DNA from 3 places in the Streptomyces sp. NPDC057438 genome. Region 2 is predicted to be linked to each of the others. Evidence: riboswitches for the same ligand, from Rfam matches in the RefSeq annotation. Region 2 holds a riboswitch; each other region holds the start of a gene.
What was found. A riboswitch is a leader RNA that binds a small molecule or an ion and turns the genes downstream of it on or off. The one in region 2 is predicted to bind thiamine pyrophosphate.

Region 1: another riboswitch for thiamine pyrophosphate. It lies ahead of thiC (phosphomethylpyrimidine synthase ThiC); the one in region 2 lies ahead of ACFU5F_RS27625 (thiamine ABC transporter substrate binding subunit).
Region 3: another riboswitch for thiamine pyrophosphate. It lies ahead of thiO (glycine oxidase ThiO); the one in region 2 lies ahead of ACFU5F_RS27625 (thiamine ABC transporter substrate binding subunit).

The regions. Positions count from the first base shown of each region.
Region 1 covers NZ_JBHVDD010000045.1:34,783-39,652, reverse strand. Annotated here, with positions in the region: gene ACFU5F_RS23800 (IclR family transcriptional regulator) at 1-9, shown strand, start outside; gene ACFU5F_RS23795 (SsgA family sporulation/cell division regulator) at 108-545, shown strand; gene ACFU5F_RS23790 (YibE/F family protein) at 576-2,045, opposite strand; TPP riboswitch at 2,117-2,273, shown strand; gene thiC (phosphomethylpyrimidine synthase ThiC) at 2,266-4,110, shown strand; gene ACFU5F_RS23780 (VWA domain-containing protein) at 4,227-4,870, shown strand, end outside.
Region 2 covers NZ_JBHVDD010000060.1:3,263-8,132, reverse strand. Annotated here, with positions in the region: gene ACFU5F_RS27630 (ABC transporter permease) at 1-1,613, opposite strand, end outside; gene ACFU5F_RS27625 (thiamine ABC transporter substrate binding subunit) at 1,589-2,680, opposite strand; TPP riboswitch at 2,768-2,875, opposite strand; gene rlmN (23S rRNA (adenine(2503)-C(2))-methyltransferase RlmN) at 2,979-4,085, opposite strand; gene ACFU5F_RS27615 (phosphatidate cytidylyltransferase) at 4,390-4,870, opposite strand, start outside.
Region 3 covers NZ_JBHVDD010000038.1:34,006-38,875, reverse strand. Annotated here, with positions in the region: gene thiS (sulfur carrier protein ThiS) at 1-48, opposite strand, end outside; gene thiO (glycine oxidase ThiO) at 63-1,238, opposite strand; TPP riboswitch at 1,236-1,347, opposite strand; gene ACFU5F_RS21595 (hypothetical protein) at 1,400-1,756, shown strand; gene ACFU5F_RS21590 (NAD(P)/FAD-dependent oxidoreductase) at 1,820-3,037, shown strand; gene ACFU5F_RS21585 (Rv2175c family DNA-binding protein) at 3,096-3,461, shown strand; gene thiE (thiamine phosphate synthase) at 3,675-4,319, shown strand; gene metF (methylenetetrahydrofolate reductase [NAD(P)H]) at 4,430-4,870, shown strand, end outside.

The DNA of each region.
Region 1 (4,870 bases), on a different contig from region 2:
AGCATCTGAAAAATCACTCCTTGTGATCTCTCGTGTACTTTCAGCAAACTTCCAGAGGTGTCAGGCGGATGATTCCTGGCCAGTCGACGAACACGGCGGGGTAGGCGATGCGCGAGTCGGTACAGGCAGAGGTCATGATGAGCTTCCTCGTCTCGGAGGAGCTCTCCTTCCGCATCCCGGTGGAGCTCCGTTACGAGACCTGCGATCCCTATGCCGTGCGCCTGACCTTTCACCTCCCCGGCGATGCCCCGGTGACCTGGGCCTTCGGGCGGGAGCTTCTCATCGACGGTGTCGGACGGCCGTGCGGGGACGGGGACGTGCACATCGCGCCCGCCGAGCCGGAAACCTTCGGCGAGGTCCTGATCCGGCTTCAGGTGGGCACCGACCAGGCCATGTTCCGGGTCGGCACGGCGCCGCTGGTGGCCTTCCTCGACCGTACGGACAAGCTCGTGCCGCTGGGGCAGGAGCGCTCCCTCGCCGACTTCGACACGCTGCTCGACGAGGCTCTGGACCGCATCCTGGCGGAGGAGCAGAGCGCGGGATGAACCGTTACGGCGCCGGGGTGCCGTAACGCTTCAGCGCTTGCGGCGGCGGCCTCGTCCCCCACGTGCCGGAGCGGGCACGGCGGCCGCTTCGGGGGCACCCGGGCGGTCGGCCGAGACGACCAGGGCTGCCAGCGCGGTGGTCACCGGCACCGAAGCCACCAGACCGATCGAACCGACGAGCGTGCGCACGATCTCCTCGGCGACCAGTTCGCTGTTGGCGACCGTGCCGACACTGCTCTGCGCGATCGAGAAGAGCAGCAGCAGGGGCAGCGCGGCACCGGCGTAGGCGAGGACGAGGGTGTTGACCACCGACGCGATGTGGTCCCTGCCGATCCGGATGCCGGCGCGGTACAGCCCCCGCCAGCCCATCGCCGGATTGGCCTCGTGCAGCTCCCAGACCGCCGAGGTCTGGGTGACCGTCACGTCGTCGAGTACACCGAGCGAGCCGATGATGACGCCCGCGAGCAGCAGACCGCTCATGTCGATCGTCGGGTACAGCCCGTGGATCAGACCGGTGTTGTCGTCGGTGTTGCCGGTCAGATAGGCCCAGCCGATGAAGCCCGAACCCAGCAGGCCGATGAGTAGCAGCGAGATCAGGGTGCCGATGACCGCCACGGAGGTCCGGGCCGAGAGCCCATGGCACATGTACAGGGCGATCAGCATGATGGCGCTTGCCCCGATCACCGCCACCACCAGGGGGTTCGAGCCCTGGAGGATGGCCGGCAGGATGAAGAGGGTCAGCACCATGAAGCTGATGGCGAGCGCCACCAGGGCCATGACACCGCGCATCCGGCCCACCACCACGACGGCGAGGGCGAAGATCCCGGCGAGCAGAGCCATCGGGAGCTTCCGGTTCACATCGGTGACCGAGTACTGCAGGTCCTTGGGCGCGGCGGGCTCGTACGCGACCACGACCTCCTGGCCCTGCTCCAGTTGCCGCGACTGGTCCGGCTGAACGATCTCTGTGAACGTACGGCCCTTGTCGTCGCCGGTGTCGACGCGGATCGTGGCCTTCTTGCAGGTGCCGTCGGCCTGTTGCTGGGCGGAGGATCCCTCGGCGGTGGAGGTGTTGCCGGTCGGGGAATCGCCCGAGGCGTTCACCGACGAACAGGCGACCTCGTCGACCTTTGTGACAGTGGCCTGCTGTGTCTGCCGGTCGAAGCCCACACCGGTGCGCTCGTGCCCGGGGGCGCCGCCGGGCCAGAGCACGACGAGGCCGACGACGACTGCGGTCGCGAAGGGGATCAGCACCGCCGCGATGACCTTGCGCAGGTGCTGCGAAACGGGAGCGGCCGGGCCGTGACTGTGGGAGTGCCCGTGGCCGCCGGAGGACGGGCCGTGTCCGTGGCCGTCCCCGGAGCCCCGGCCGCCGCCGGAGCCGTGGCCGCCTCCTGGACCGTAGCCGTGGCCGCCGTCGGATCCATGCCCATGACCGCTTCCGGGGCCATGACCGTGGGGAGGCTCGGGGGGCGGAGGTGGGGGCTGCTGCGTCGTGGTCACCGACCGATCATCGCAAGAACGAGCGATGCCCACTGTTCACCGCGCCACATCTGCCGCTAGCGTGGAGGCACCTTTGCACACGCGGGAGCTCGGAGCACCGGGCTGAGAGGGCGCTGACCTCCGCAGACGCGATGTTTCACGTGGAACATCGCCGGGCGGAAATCGCTGCGTCGACCGCTGAACCTGTTACCGGGTAATGCCGGCGTAGGGAGTAGGTCTCATGACCATCGAGGACACACGCACGCCTGCCTCCAGTCAGACGGGCGGGACATCCGCTCCGTCCGAGGGCGAAGAAACCGCGAGTCAACAGCCCCTGGAGGCCGGGAAGTCCATCGGCTGGCACAAGGCGTACATCGAGGGCTCTCGCCCCGATCTGCGGGTGCCGGTCCGCCAGGTGCACCTGACCAACGGACAGTCCGTCACCTTGTACGACACCTCCGGCCCGTACACCGATCCGGCGGTGGAGACCGACGTGCGGCGGGGGCTGCTTCCCGTTCGCGAGAACTGGATCATCGCCCGGGGAGACACCGAGGAGTACGCGGGCCGCCCCGTGCGCCCCGAGGACGACGGGATCAAGCACACCTCGCCGCGCGGCGGACTGCGCAACCTCGACGCGGTGTTCCCGGGGCGGCCACGTCAGCCGCTCCGGAGCCGCGACGGCCGGGCGGTGACGCAGCTCGCCTACGCACGGCGCGGGGAGATCACCCCGGAGATGGAGTACGTGGCCGTACGGGAGAACGTCTCGCCCGAGGTCGTCCGTGAGGAGATCGCCGCGGGCAGGGCCGTACTGCCCGCGAACGTGAACCACCCGGAGATCGAGCCGATGATCATCGGCAAGCGGTTCCTGGTGAAGGTCAACGCCAACATCGGCAACTCCGCGGTCACCTCCTCCATCGAGGAGGAGGTCGAGAAGATGACCTGGGCGACCCGCTGGGGCGCCGACACGGTCATGGACCTGTCCACGGGCCGGAACATCCACACCACCCGCGAGTGGGTGCTGCGCAACTCCCCCGTGCCCATCGGCACCGTGCCGCTCTACCAGGCACTGGAGAAGGTCGACGGCCGGGCCGAGGAGCTGACCTGGGAGATCTACAAGGACACGGTCATCGAGCAGGCCGAGCAGGGCGTCGACTACATGACGGTCCACGCGGGTGTGCGCCTGGCGTACGTACCGCTCACCGCGAACCGAAAGACCGGCATCGTCTCGCGCGGCGGCTCGATCATGGCGGCCTGGTGCCTGGCCCACCACAAGGAGTCGTTCCTCTACGAGAACTTCGCGGAACTGTGCGAGATCCTCGCCGCCTACGACGTGACGTACTCGCTGGGCGACGGTCTGCGGCCGGGGTCCATCGCGGACGCCAACGACGAGGCGCAGTTCGCGGAGTTGCGCACGCTCGGGGAACTCAACGCGATCGCCAAGGGTTTCCAGGTACAGACGATGATCGAGGGCCCGGGACATGTCCCGATGCACAAGATCAAGGAGAACATCGAGCTGCAGCAGGAGATCTGCGACGAGGCTCCGTTCTATACGCTCGGCCCGCTGACCACGGATATCGCCCCGGCGTACGACCACATCACCTCGGGCATCGGTGCCGCGATGATCGCGTGGTGGGGCACCGCGATGCTCTGCTATGTCACGCCCAAGGAGCACCTGGGGCTGCCCGATCGTGACGACGTGAAGACGGGCGTCATCACCTACAAGATCGCTGCTCATGCGGCGGACCTGGCCAAGGGGCACCCGGGCGCACAGGCGTGGGACGACGCGTTGTCGGACGCCCGCTTCGAGTTCCGCTGGGAGGACCAGTTCAACCTGGCCCTCGATCCCGACACGGCTCGTGCGTTCCACGACGAGACGCTCCCGGCGGAGCCGGCCAAGACGGCCCACTTCTGCTCCATGTGCGGGCCGAAGTTCTGCTCGATGAAGATCAGCCGCAGCATCACGGAGCGGTTCGGTGGCGCGGCGGCCGAGGGGACGTCCCAGGACGAGATAGCCGAGGGGATGCTCCAGAAGTCCAAGGAGTTCGCACAGGGCGGGAACCGGGTGTATCTGCCGCTGGCGGAGTGAGGGCCGGCGTGTGATGCCCCGGCGTTCCGGGGCATCACCCGCCGGCGGACCGCGGCAGGTCTGTCCGGATCGCGGCAGGTCTGCCCTCCCGCGCCCTCGGCGGGCAGACTGCCTCCATGACAGCGAGAGCACTGAGCAAGGGTGCCAACCTTCCCGTCGACTCCTCTTCGGTACGTGTCGAACTGACGTGGTCCGAAGGCCCCGGCGTACCCGATGTCGACGCTTCCGCGTTGCTGCTCACCGATGTCGGACGCGTACGCGACGACGGTGACTTCGTCTTCTACAACCAGCCTCGGCACGCGTCGAACGCCGTGGCACACCGTGGGAAGCAGAGTGCCGACGGTGCCCTGACCGACACGGTCGAGGTGGACCTGCGTGCGCTCGAACCCGTGGTCGAGCGGGTCCTGCTGTGTGCGTCGGCCGACGGCGGGACATTCGGCCAGGTGCCCGGACTGACCTTGCGGCTGTGGGACGCGGGGACTCGGACCGAGATCGCGCACTTCGCCATGGAGGCGGGGACGGAGACCGCGTTCATCGGCGGCGAGCTGTATCTGCGGGCGGGGCAGTGGAAGTTCCGTGCGGTCGGCCAGGGATACGCCTCAGGACTCGCGGGGCTGGCCTCCGATTTCGGCATCACCGTCGACGACCCGTCCTCGGATCCGTCCGTGGTCCCGCCGACTGCCACGCCGCCTGTTCCGGCCACGGCACCCACCGTTCCGGCCGCCGGGCGACCTCTTGCAGCGCCGTCACCGGCGCCTGC
Region 2 (4,870 bases):
AGGTCACCAGGGCGGCCGAGCAGCCGTGCCACGGCGACCGGGAGCGTGGGGTTGTCGGCCCGTGCGATGAACACGGTCGCCCCGAACTCCCCGAGCGAGACGGCGAAGGCGAACCCGGCCGCGACCAGCAGGGCCCGCCGCACCATCGGCAGGTCGACCTCGCGCCACACCCGCCACGGCGAGGCCCCGAGCACGGCCGCCGCCTCCCGCAGCCGTTCGTCCACCGCCCGCAGCACGGGCAGCATGATCCGTACGACGAACGGGACGCCCACCAGGGCCTGGGCCAGCGGCACCAGGATCCAGGACGACCTCAGGTCCAGCGGCGGCTCGTCCAGCGCGATCAGGAACCCGAAGCCGACGGTCACCGCGGACACCCCGAGCGGCAGCATGAGCAGCGCGTCGAAGCCCCGGACCAGGCGGCCGGCCCGCCTGGTGAGCGCGGCCGCGGCGAGGCCGCCGACCAGCAGGGCGATGCCGGTCGCGGCGAGCGCGTACCGGAGCGAGTTGCCGACCGCCTCGATCGGCGCCACCAGGAAGATCCCGCTGTCGTCCTGGGTCAGCGCCCTGTAGTAGCCGAACCCGGGCGCGTGGAGGGACCTCTCCACCAGCACGCCCAGCGGCAGCAGGATCAGCACGACGACGGTGACGAGCACCCCGCCGAGCAGCGCCCACTGCCCTGCCCCGCGGGGCCGCCGGGCCGTGAGCGAGGGATCGACCAGCCGCAGCGCGCTCTCCCGCCGCCGTACGGTCCACGCGTGCACGGCGAGGATCAGTCCGACGGCGAAGAACTGCACGAGCGTCAGCACGGCGGCCGCCGGCAGGTCGAAGATCTCCGAGGTCTGCCGGTAGATCTCCACTTCGAGGGTCGAGAAGGTCGGCCCGCCGAGGATCTGCACCACCCCGAAGGAAGTGAAGGTGAACAGGAAGACCATCAGCGCCGCGGCGGCCACGGCGGGTGCGAGCGCCGGGAGCGTCACCCTCCGCCAGGCCGCCAGAGGGGACGCCCCGAGCATCCGCGCGGCCTCCTCCTGCCGCAGGTCCAGCTGCGACCACAGCCCGCCCACGGTCCGGACGACGACCGCGTAGTTGAAGAAGACATGCGCGAGCAGGATCGCCCAGACCGTGGTGTCCAGCCGTACGCCCCACAACTCGTCGAACAGCCCGCCCCGTCCGACCAGGGCCAGGAAGGCCGTGCCGACGACCACGGTCGGCAGCACGAACGGGACGGTCACGACAGCGCGCAGCACGTCCTTGCCCCTGAAATCGAAGCGCGCGAACACATACGCGCCAGGGAGCGCGATCAGCAGGGTGAGGGCGGTCGAGACGAGCGCCTGCCAGGTGGTGAACCACAGCACGTGCCGGATGCCGGAGTCGCCCAGCACCTCCCCGATCCGCCCGAGGTCCCAGCTCCCGCTGGCTTTCAGCCCCCGTGCGACGATCGCGGCGACGGGATAGGCGAAGAACACCCCGAAGAACGCGACGGGCAGGGCCATCAGCCCGAGCCTCGCCGCGCTCCCCGTCCGACGGGAACCGCGCGCCCCGGTCCCGGCAGGCGCCTTCGGCCTCCCCGGCCCCGTTGGCGGCTTCGCTACTTCAGTACGAGCGAGGTCCACGACTTGACCCACTGGTCACGCTTCTCGGCGATCTTCTCCGGCGCCATGGTCTCGGGATCCTTCGCCGCGGGCCCGTACTCGGTGAACTCGGCGGGCACGGCCGCCCCGTCGACCACCGGGTACACGAACATGTTGAGCGGCATGTCCTCCTGGAACCTCTTCGAGATCAGGAAGTCGATCAGCGCCTTGCCGCCCTCGGTGTTCCTCGCGTTGTTCAGCAGCCCGGCGAACTCGATCTGCCGGAAGCAGGTGCCGTCCGCGACCCCGGTCGGCGCGGTCTTCGGACGCGGGTCCGCGTAGACGACCTCGGCGGGCGGCGAGGAGGCGTACGACACGACGAGCGGCCGGTCGCCCCCCGCCTTCCTGCCGTCCGTCGACCCGGAGAACTCCTGGTAGTACGCCTGCTCCCAGCCGTCCACGACCTTCACGCCGTTGGCCTTGAGCTTCTTCCAGTAGCCCTCCCAGCCACCGTCGCCGTACTTCGCGGCCGTGCCGAGGACGAAACCGAGGCCCGGCGAGGAGGTGGAGGCGTTCTCGGTGACGAGGAGGTCCTTGTACTCGGGCTTGATCAGATCGTCGAAGGTCTTCGGCGGCTCGATCTTGTTCTTCTCGAAGTACGCCTTGTCGTAGTTGACGCAGATGTCACCGGAGTCGATGGGCGTGACCCGGTGTTCGGCCTCGTCCAGCTGGTACGCGGCGCCGACCTTGTCGAGCCCCTTCGCCTCGTACGGCTGGAAGAGGCCGTTGTCGAGGGCGCGGGACAGCAGGGTGTTGTCGACGCCGAAGAAGACGTCGCCCTGCGGGTTGTCCTTGGTCAGGATGGCCTGGTTGACGGCCTGGCCCGCGTCCCCGCTCTTGAGGACCTTGACCTTGTACCCGGACTCCTTCTCGAACGCCTTCAGCACGTCCTTGGAGTAGGCGAAGGAGCCGTGGCTGACGAGCGTGACGGTCTTGGAGCCGGCCCCCGACCCGCTGTCCCCGGAGGACGAGGACCCACACGCGGACAGCGTGACGAGCCCGAGGCCGACGGCCGCGGCGACGAATGTTCTGATGTGCGCTGACTGCACTGGATTCCTCCTGGGGTGACCAGGAAGAGACGCGGCCCTGCCCGGGTGGCTCCGGAGATCCGGAGCCACCCGGGCAGGGCGCAACAGCTTGAGTGATGACCGAACTTCCTACCCAGAATGACCTGGGCGAGGTTCAGAGGGTCTGCGGCCCGCTTGCCGCACTCTCAGCGCTGTGGCGCTCCCCTGTCGGAATATGAAGATGTGTACGGGGTCAGCGTACCCCGTGGCCGGTTTACGACTCCTGCCGGTGGCCGTGTGCCGCTCCCTGGCCGCCGGCCCCGAACAACCCGTCCGCGGTCTACCGCTCGGTGGCCGCCAGCTGCCCGCACGCACCGTCGATCTCCTGGCCGCGGGTGTCCCGGACGGTCACCGGCACCCCGTGGGCGGCGATGGCCTCGACGAACGCCTTCTCGTCCTCGGGCCGGGAGGCCGTCCACTTGGACCCCGGAGTGGGGTTCAGCGGAATCAGGTTCACGTGCACCGGCTTGCCCTTGAGCAGCCGGCCCAGCCGGTCACCGCGCCACGCCTGGTCGTTGATGTCCCGGATCAGCGCGTACTCGATCGACAGCCGGCGTCCGGACCGGGCCGTGTACTCCCACCCGGCGTCGAGGACCTCACGCACCTTCCACCGCGTGTTCACGGGGACGAGGGTGTCGCGCAGTTCGTCGTCCGGCGCGTGCAGGGAGATGGCGAGCCGGCACTTGAACCCCTCGTCGGCGAACCGATGGATGGCGGGCACCAGCCCCACCGTCGACACGGTGATCCCGCGCTGCGACAGCCCCAGCCCGTCCGGCTCCGGATCGGTGAGCCGACGGATGGCACCGACGACCCGGTTGTAGTTGGCGAGCGGCTCGCCCATCCCCATGAAGACGATGTTGGACAGCCTCGCGGGCCCGCCGGGAATCTCACCGTCCCTGAGCGCCCTCATCCCGTCCACGATCTGGTGGACGATCTCGGCGGTGGACAGATTCCGGTCGAGCCCGGCCTGTCCGGTCGCGCAGAACGGGCAGTTCATCCCGCACCCGGCCTGCGAACTGATGCACATCGTCACCCGGTCCGGGTACCGCATCAGGACCGACTCGACGAGCGTCCCGTCGAACAGCCGCCACAGCGTCTTGCGGGTGGTGTCCTGGTCGGTCGACAGGTGCCGCACGACCGTCATCAGCTCCGGGAGCAACGCCTCCCGCAGCTTCGCGCGCGCGCCCGCGGGGATGTCGGTCCACTGCTCCGGGTCGTGCGCGTAGCGCGCGAAGTAGTGCTGCGAGAGCTGCTTGGCGCGAAACGGCTTCTCCCCGATCGCGGCAACGGCTTCCTTACGCTCCACAGGCGAAAGATCAGCAAGATGCCGCGGCGGCTTCTTGGCTCCGCGGGGGGCGACGAATGTGAGTTCTCCGGGCTTCGGCATAACCCTCCCAGTGTCGCAGATCGATTCGGCCGTCCCAGGCCGGAGCGGGGGTGGGGGTGGTCACCCGTGGGCGCCGACCGTCACGGTCGGAGGACGACGCACGGCCCGGGGACGGCCCGGCAACCAGAAAGCGCGGGGAAGCCCTGGTCACCCGCGCGCGAGTGCCTGGCGCATGCGAGTCGGTCCGCGGCTGTGCGGGCGGGACCGCCTCGACCGCCCGAGCCGGGACACGGATGAGGCCCGCCGCCTCTCGGACAGCGGGCCTCGTCGGAAGACCGCACGTCTGCGACGCACGAGATCGCGGTCAGCCGGAGCCCACGAACAGCACCAGGAGCAGCCACACCACCGGAGCCGTCGGCAGGAGGGAGTCCAGGCGGTCCATGATGCCGCCGTGGCCCGGCAGCAGCGTGCCCATGTCCTTGATGCCGAGGTCCCGCTTGATCATGGACTCGCCGAGGTCGCCCAGCGTGGCGCTGGCCGCGACGGCGAGGCCGAGGAGCAGGCCCTGCCACCAGGCACCGCCCTCGATGACGAACTCCATGAGCAGCGCGCCCGCCACCATGGCGAAGGCGATCGCGCCGAGCAGTCCCTCACGGGTCTTGCCGGGGCTGATGCGCGGCGCGAGCTTGTGCGTGCCGAAGCGCCAGCCGACGGCGTACGCGCCCGTGTCGCTGACGATGGTCAGCACCAGGAACAGCAGCACCCGTTGCGGCCCGTCGTCGGCGGTGAGCATGAGCGCGACGAACGTGGCCAGGAACGGCACGTAGAAGGCCGCGAAGACCCCC
Region 3 (4,870 bases), on a different contig from region 2:
CGTGCCGGGCGCGATCAGCCGCCGTTCCCCGTTCACGAGCACGGTCAGGGTCCCGGAGGTGTTCATACGGGCTGCTCCATGAGTCGGCGGGCCGCGCCGGCGCGGAACCGCAGCGGTGTGAAGTCGCGGGCCTCCTCCGGCAGTTCGCCCGTGGTCAGCACATGGGCCAGGACATCGCCGGTGACCGGGGTGAGAAGCACCCCGTTGCGGTGGTGCCCGGTCGCGAGGATCAGGCCGTCGAGCCCGGTGGGCCCGAGGAGCGGCGCGTTGTCGGGGGAGGCGGGCCGCAGGCCCGCGCGCATCTCGGTGAGCGGGAGTTCGGTGATCCCGGGGACGAGTTCATGGGCGTCCCGCAGCAGTTCGTACACCCCGCCCGCGGTCACCGTGGTGTCCCAGCCCTGCTCCTCGCTGGTCGCGCCGACGACGAGTTCGCCGTTCTCGCGCGGCACCAGGTAGACATGGCTGCCGCGCACCACGGCCCGCACGGTACGGCTCAGGAAGGGCGCGTACGGCTCCGGCACGGTCAGCCGCAGCACCTGTCCCTTCACCGGCCGCACCGGCGGCACCACGTCGTCCGGGACCCCGGCGAGCCGCCCGCTGAGGCTGCCGGCCGCGAGGACGACCCGCCCGGCGGACAGCCGGTCGTCCTCTCGGGTGCGGACCCCGGTGGCCCGCTCCCGGTCCACCGTCAGCTCCTCGGCCCGGGTCCGGTGGAACACCACCCCGGCCCGCCCGCAGGCCGCGACGAGGGCCCTGGAGAGCCGCCTCGGGTCGATCTGGTGGTCCCCGTCGGCCCGCAGCCCGCCCCGCACCCCGGGTGCGAGCATCGGCTCCAGCCGGCGGCAGTCGCGGCCGCTCAGCCACTCCGGGTCCAGCCCCGACCGGCGTTGCAGGGCGTGCAGTTCACGCAGATGGGCGCGGTCGTCGGCGTCCAGCGCGACGGCGAGCGTGCCGCAGCGGCGGTAGCCGAGACCGAGGCCGGTCGCCTCCGTCAGCTCGGCCACGAATCCCGGATAGCGGCGTGCGGACTCCACGTTGAGCCCCAGCAGCGTCTGCTCGCCGTAGTGCAGTTCGGTGACGGCGGCGAGCATCCCGGCCGCCACCTGCGCGGCCCCGCCGCCCGGCTCGGGATCGACCACGGCCGTGGCGAACCCGCGCAGCGCGGCCCGCCACGCCGTCACGAGCCCGATGATTCCGCCCCCCACGACGAGGACGTCTGACGTGTGCGTACGCGACATGGGCGTCCAGCCCCTCCCTTCGCCGGCATGACCCGGATCAGGTTCGTACGGTCGGAGGCCGCCAGCCTCCCTCTCAGCCCGGTGCGTCCGGGCTCCCGCGAGTGCTCTACGGTGGCCCACCCTAGCCCTCACCGTTCGCCTCAGAAAGGGAGCCTCCGCCCATGGCCCGCTCGCTCGACGGTCTCGTCCTCGCCCCCGTCGCCGACCAGGCCCCGGGCCAGGTGGGCACCCGGACCCGGTTCGTCTACCACGAGAGGGACGGCGAGATCTGGGCCGAGTACACGGGCGGCGACGTCGTGCGCGGCCGTCTCGTGGGCACGCGCGCGGGGGACCGGCTGGACTTCCGGTACGTGCAGCTGAAGACCGACGGGACCACCGCGTCCGGGCACTGCGCCTCACTGGTCGTCGAACTGGCCGACGGGCGCGTCCGGCTGGAGGAGACCTGGGAGTGGGAGTCGGGGCCGGGCAGCGGGACGAGCGTGGTGGAGGAGGTCGTGGGGCAGGTCGCGGGGGAGTGACCGCCGCCCCACCGGCTGACCGACCGGATGCCGGTTGTCTATGGTGACCGGGTGAGCGAGCAGATGCGGCACAGGGGCGGGACGCCGGCGCGGCGCGTGGTCGTCGTGGGCGCGGGCATGGCGGGCGTGCAGACCGCGGTCGCGCTGCGCGAACAGGGCTTCAGCGGCGACGTGACACTGATCGGGGCCGAGCCCCATCAGCCCTACGACCGCCCGCCGTTGTCGAAGGCCGTGCTGCTCGGCAAGGCCGAGGGCTCCGCCTTCGACGTCGACTTCGAGGCGCTCGGCATCGAACTCCTGCTGGGCCGCGAGGTGCTGGGCCTGCGCCCCGCCGACCACGCGCTCGACACGGCTGCCGGGCCCGTCCCGTACGACCTCCTCGTCCTCGCGACCGGCGCGGAACCGATCATGCTGCCCGGTGCCGAGGGCGTGCCCGGGGTGCATCTGCTGCGGACCCTGGACGACGCCGAGCGGCTGCGGCCCGTCCTGGCCCGCCAGCACGACATCGTGGTCGTCGGCGCGGGCTGGATCGGCGCCGAGTTCGCCACGGCCGCGCGCGAGGCGGGCTGCGCGGTGACGGTCGTCGAGGCGGCCGACCGCCCGCTCGCGGGCGCGCTGCCGGCGGAGGTGGCCGCGCCGATGGCCGCCTGGTACGCCGACAGCGGGGCCACCCTGCGCACCCACGCGCGCGTGGAGCGCGTCGAGCCCGGGACGGTGGTCCTGGACGACGGCACCCGCGTGCCGGCGGGCGCGGTCGTCGTCGGTATCGGCGCGCGCCCCGCCACGGCCTGGCTGAAGGACTCCGGCATCGAGCTGGGCACGTACGGCGAGGTGGTGGCCGACGACCACCTGCGCGCCTCCGCGCCCGACGTCTACGCGGTCGGCGACTGCGCCTCCTTCCCCTCGGGCAGGTACGGCCGGCGCCTCCTCGTCCACCACTGGGACAACGCCCTCCAAGGCCCCCGCACGGTCGCGGCGAACATCGTCGGCGAGACCCCCGCGCCCTACGACCCCGTCCCCTACTTCTGGTCCGAGCAGTTCGGCCGTTTCGTCCAGTACGCCGGGGACCACGCCTCGGCCGACACCATGGTCCGGCGCGGCGACCCCACCGGCGCCGCCTGGTCGGTCTGCTGGCTCCGCGAAGGCCGCCTGGTCGCCCTGCTGGCCGTGGGCCGGCCCCGGGACCTGGCCCAGGGCCGCCGCCTGATCGAGGCGGGCACGCCGGTGGACCCGGAGCTGCTCAGGGACCCGGCCCGGCCCTTGAAGGCGGCGGCGCTCTAGAGCCGGCCCCGGGCGCCCCGGCTACCCACTGTCAGTCCCAGATGGCAGTCTTGGAGACGTGACCGAGATTGACGCAAAGATCGATGCTCTCGTCCCCGCGTGGCTGACCCTCCCCGACATCGCAGAGATGCTGGACGTCGAGGTGACCCGGGTGCGGCAGCTGGTGAAGGAAGGCCAGCTCATCGCCGTACGCCGGGGCGAGAACCGCGCACTGCACGTCCCCGCCGCCTTCATCGACGAGGACAAGGTGGTCAAGGGCCTGACCGGCACCCTGACCCTGCTGAGGGACGACGGCTTCACCGACGAGGAGATGCTGGAGTGGCTGTTCACTCCGGACCCGAGCCTGCCCGGCACGCCGGCCCAGGCCCTGAGCGAGAATCGTGGCACGGAGGTGAAGCGCCGCGCCCAGGCGCTCGCCGTCTGACCCGCAACACTCGCACCATCGGGAACACCGGCACCACCTGAAACACGCACCACCTGACATGCGCACCACCTGAAACGCGCGGCACCGCAAGCGCGTACCACTTGGACAAGCACCCAAGCCGCCGCCCGGACGGCGTACGGGAGCCGTGGCCCGCGAGGGGCGCGGCCCCGTCACGCCGTGCCGGCCACGCACCGTTCGACGGGGGACCCACGCATGACCGACGCAGCCGCCCGGCTCGCCGACGCCCGGCTCTACCTCTGCACGGACGCCCGCAAGCGCCAGGGCGACCTGCCGGAGTTCCTGGACGCGGTCCTGGGCGGCGGTGTGGACATCGTGCAGCTGCGCGACAAGGGCATGGAGGCCGCCGAGGAGCTGGAGCACCTCCAGGTCCTCGCGGACGCCTGCCGCAGGCACGGCAGGCTGCTCGCCGTCAACGACCGCGCGGACGTCGCCCACGCGAGCGGCGCGGACGTGCTGCACCTGGGCCAGGGCGACCTTCCGGTCCCCGCCGCCCGCGCCGTCCTCGGTGACCGTGTCCTCGTCGGCCGCTCCACGCACGCCGAGGAGGAGGCCGCCGCGGCGGCCGTCCAGGAGGGCGTGGACTACTTCTGCACCGGCCCCTGCTGGCCCACCCCCACCAAGCCCGGCCGCCACGCCCCCGGCCTGGACCTCGTGCGGTACACCGCCGCCCTCGGCACCGACCGCCCCTGGTTCGCCATCGGCGGCATCGACCTCGGCAATCTCGACGAGGTCGTCGAGGCGGGCGCCCGCCGGGCCGTCGTCGTCCGGGCCCTCACCGAGGCCGACGACCCCGGGGCCGCCGCGGCGGAGTTCAGCAAGCGCCTGCGCGCCCTCTGACCGGCCCCGCCCTGCCCACCGCTGTCCAAGGCGTGGACACCGGAGCGGCAAAACGGACAAAGTCCCCCGCTCTGGTTGGGTGACGGCCCCGACCTGACTAACCTGCCGGTATGGCCCTAGGAACCGCTTCGACCAGGACTGATCACGCACGCACCGTGCGGGAGATGCTCGCCACGGGCAGGACCACGTACTCCTTCGAGTTCTGGGCGCCCAAGACGGAGAAGGGCGAGCGGAACCTGTGGAACGCCCTCCGCAGGATCGAGGCGGTCGCCCCCAGCTTCGTCTCCGTGACGTACGGCGCAGGCGGTTCCACCCGCGCGGGGACGGTGAAGGCCACCGAGCAGATCGCCGCCGACACCACCCTCACCCCGGTCGCCCACCTCACGGCGGTCAGCCACTCCGTCGCCGAGCTGCGCAACATCATCGGCCAGTACGCGGACGCCGGGATCCGCAACATGCTCGCGGTCCGCGGCGACCCGCCCGGTGACCCCATGGGCGAGTGGGTCGCGCATCCGCAGGGCCTGACGTACGCCGCCGAACTCGTCCAGCTC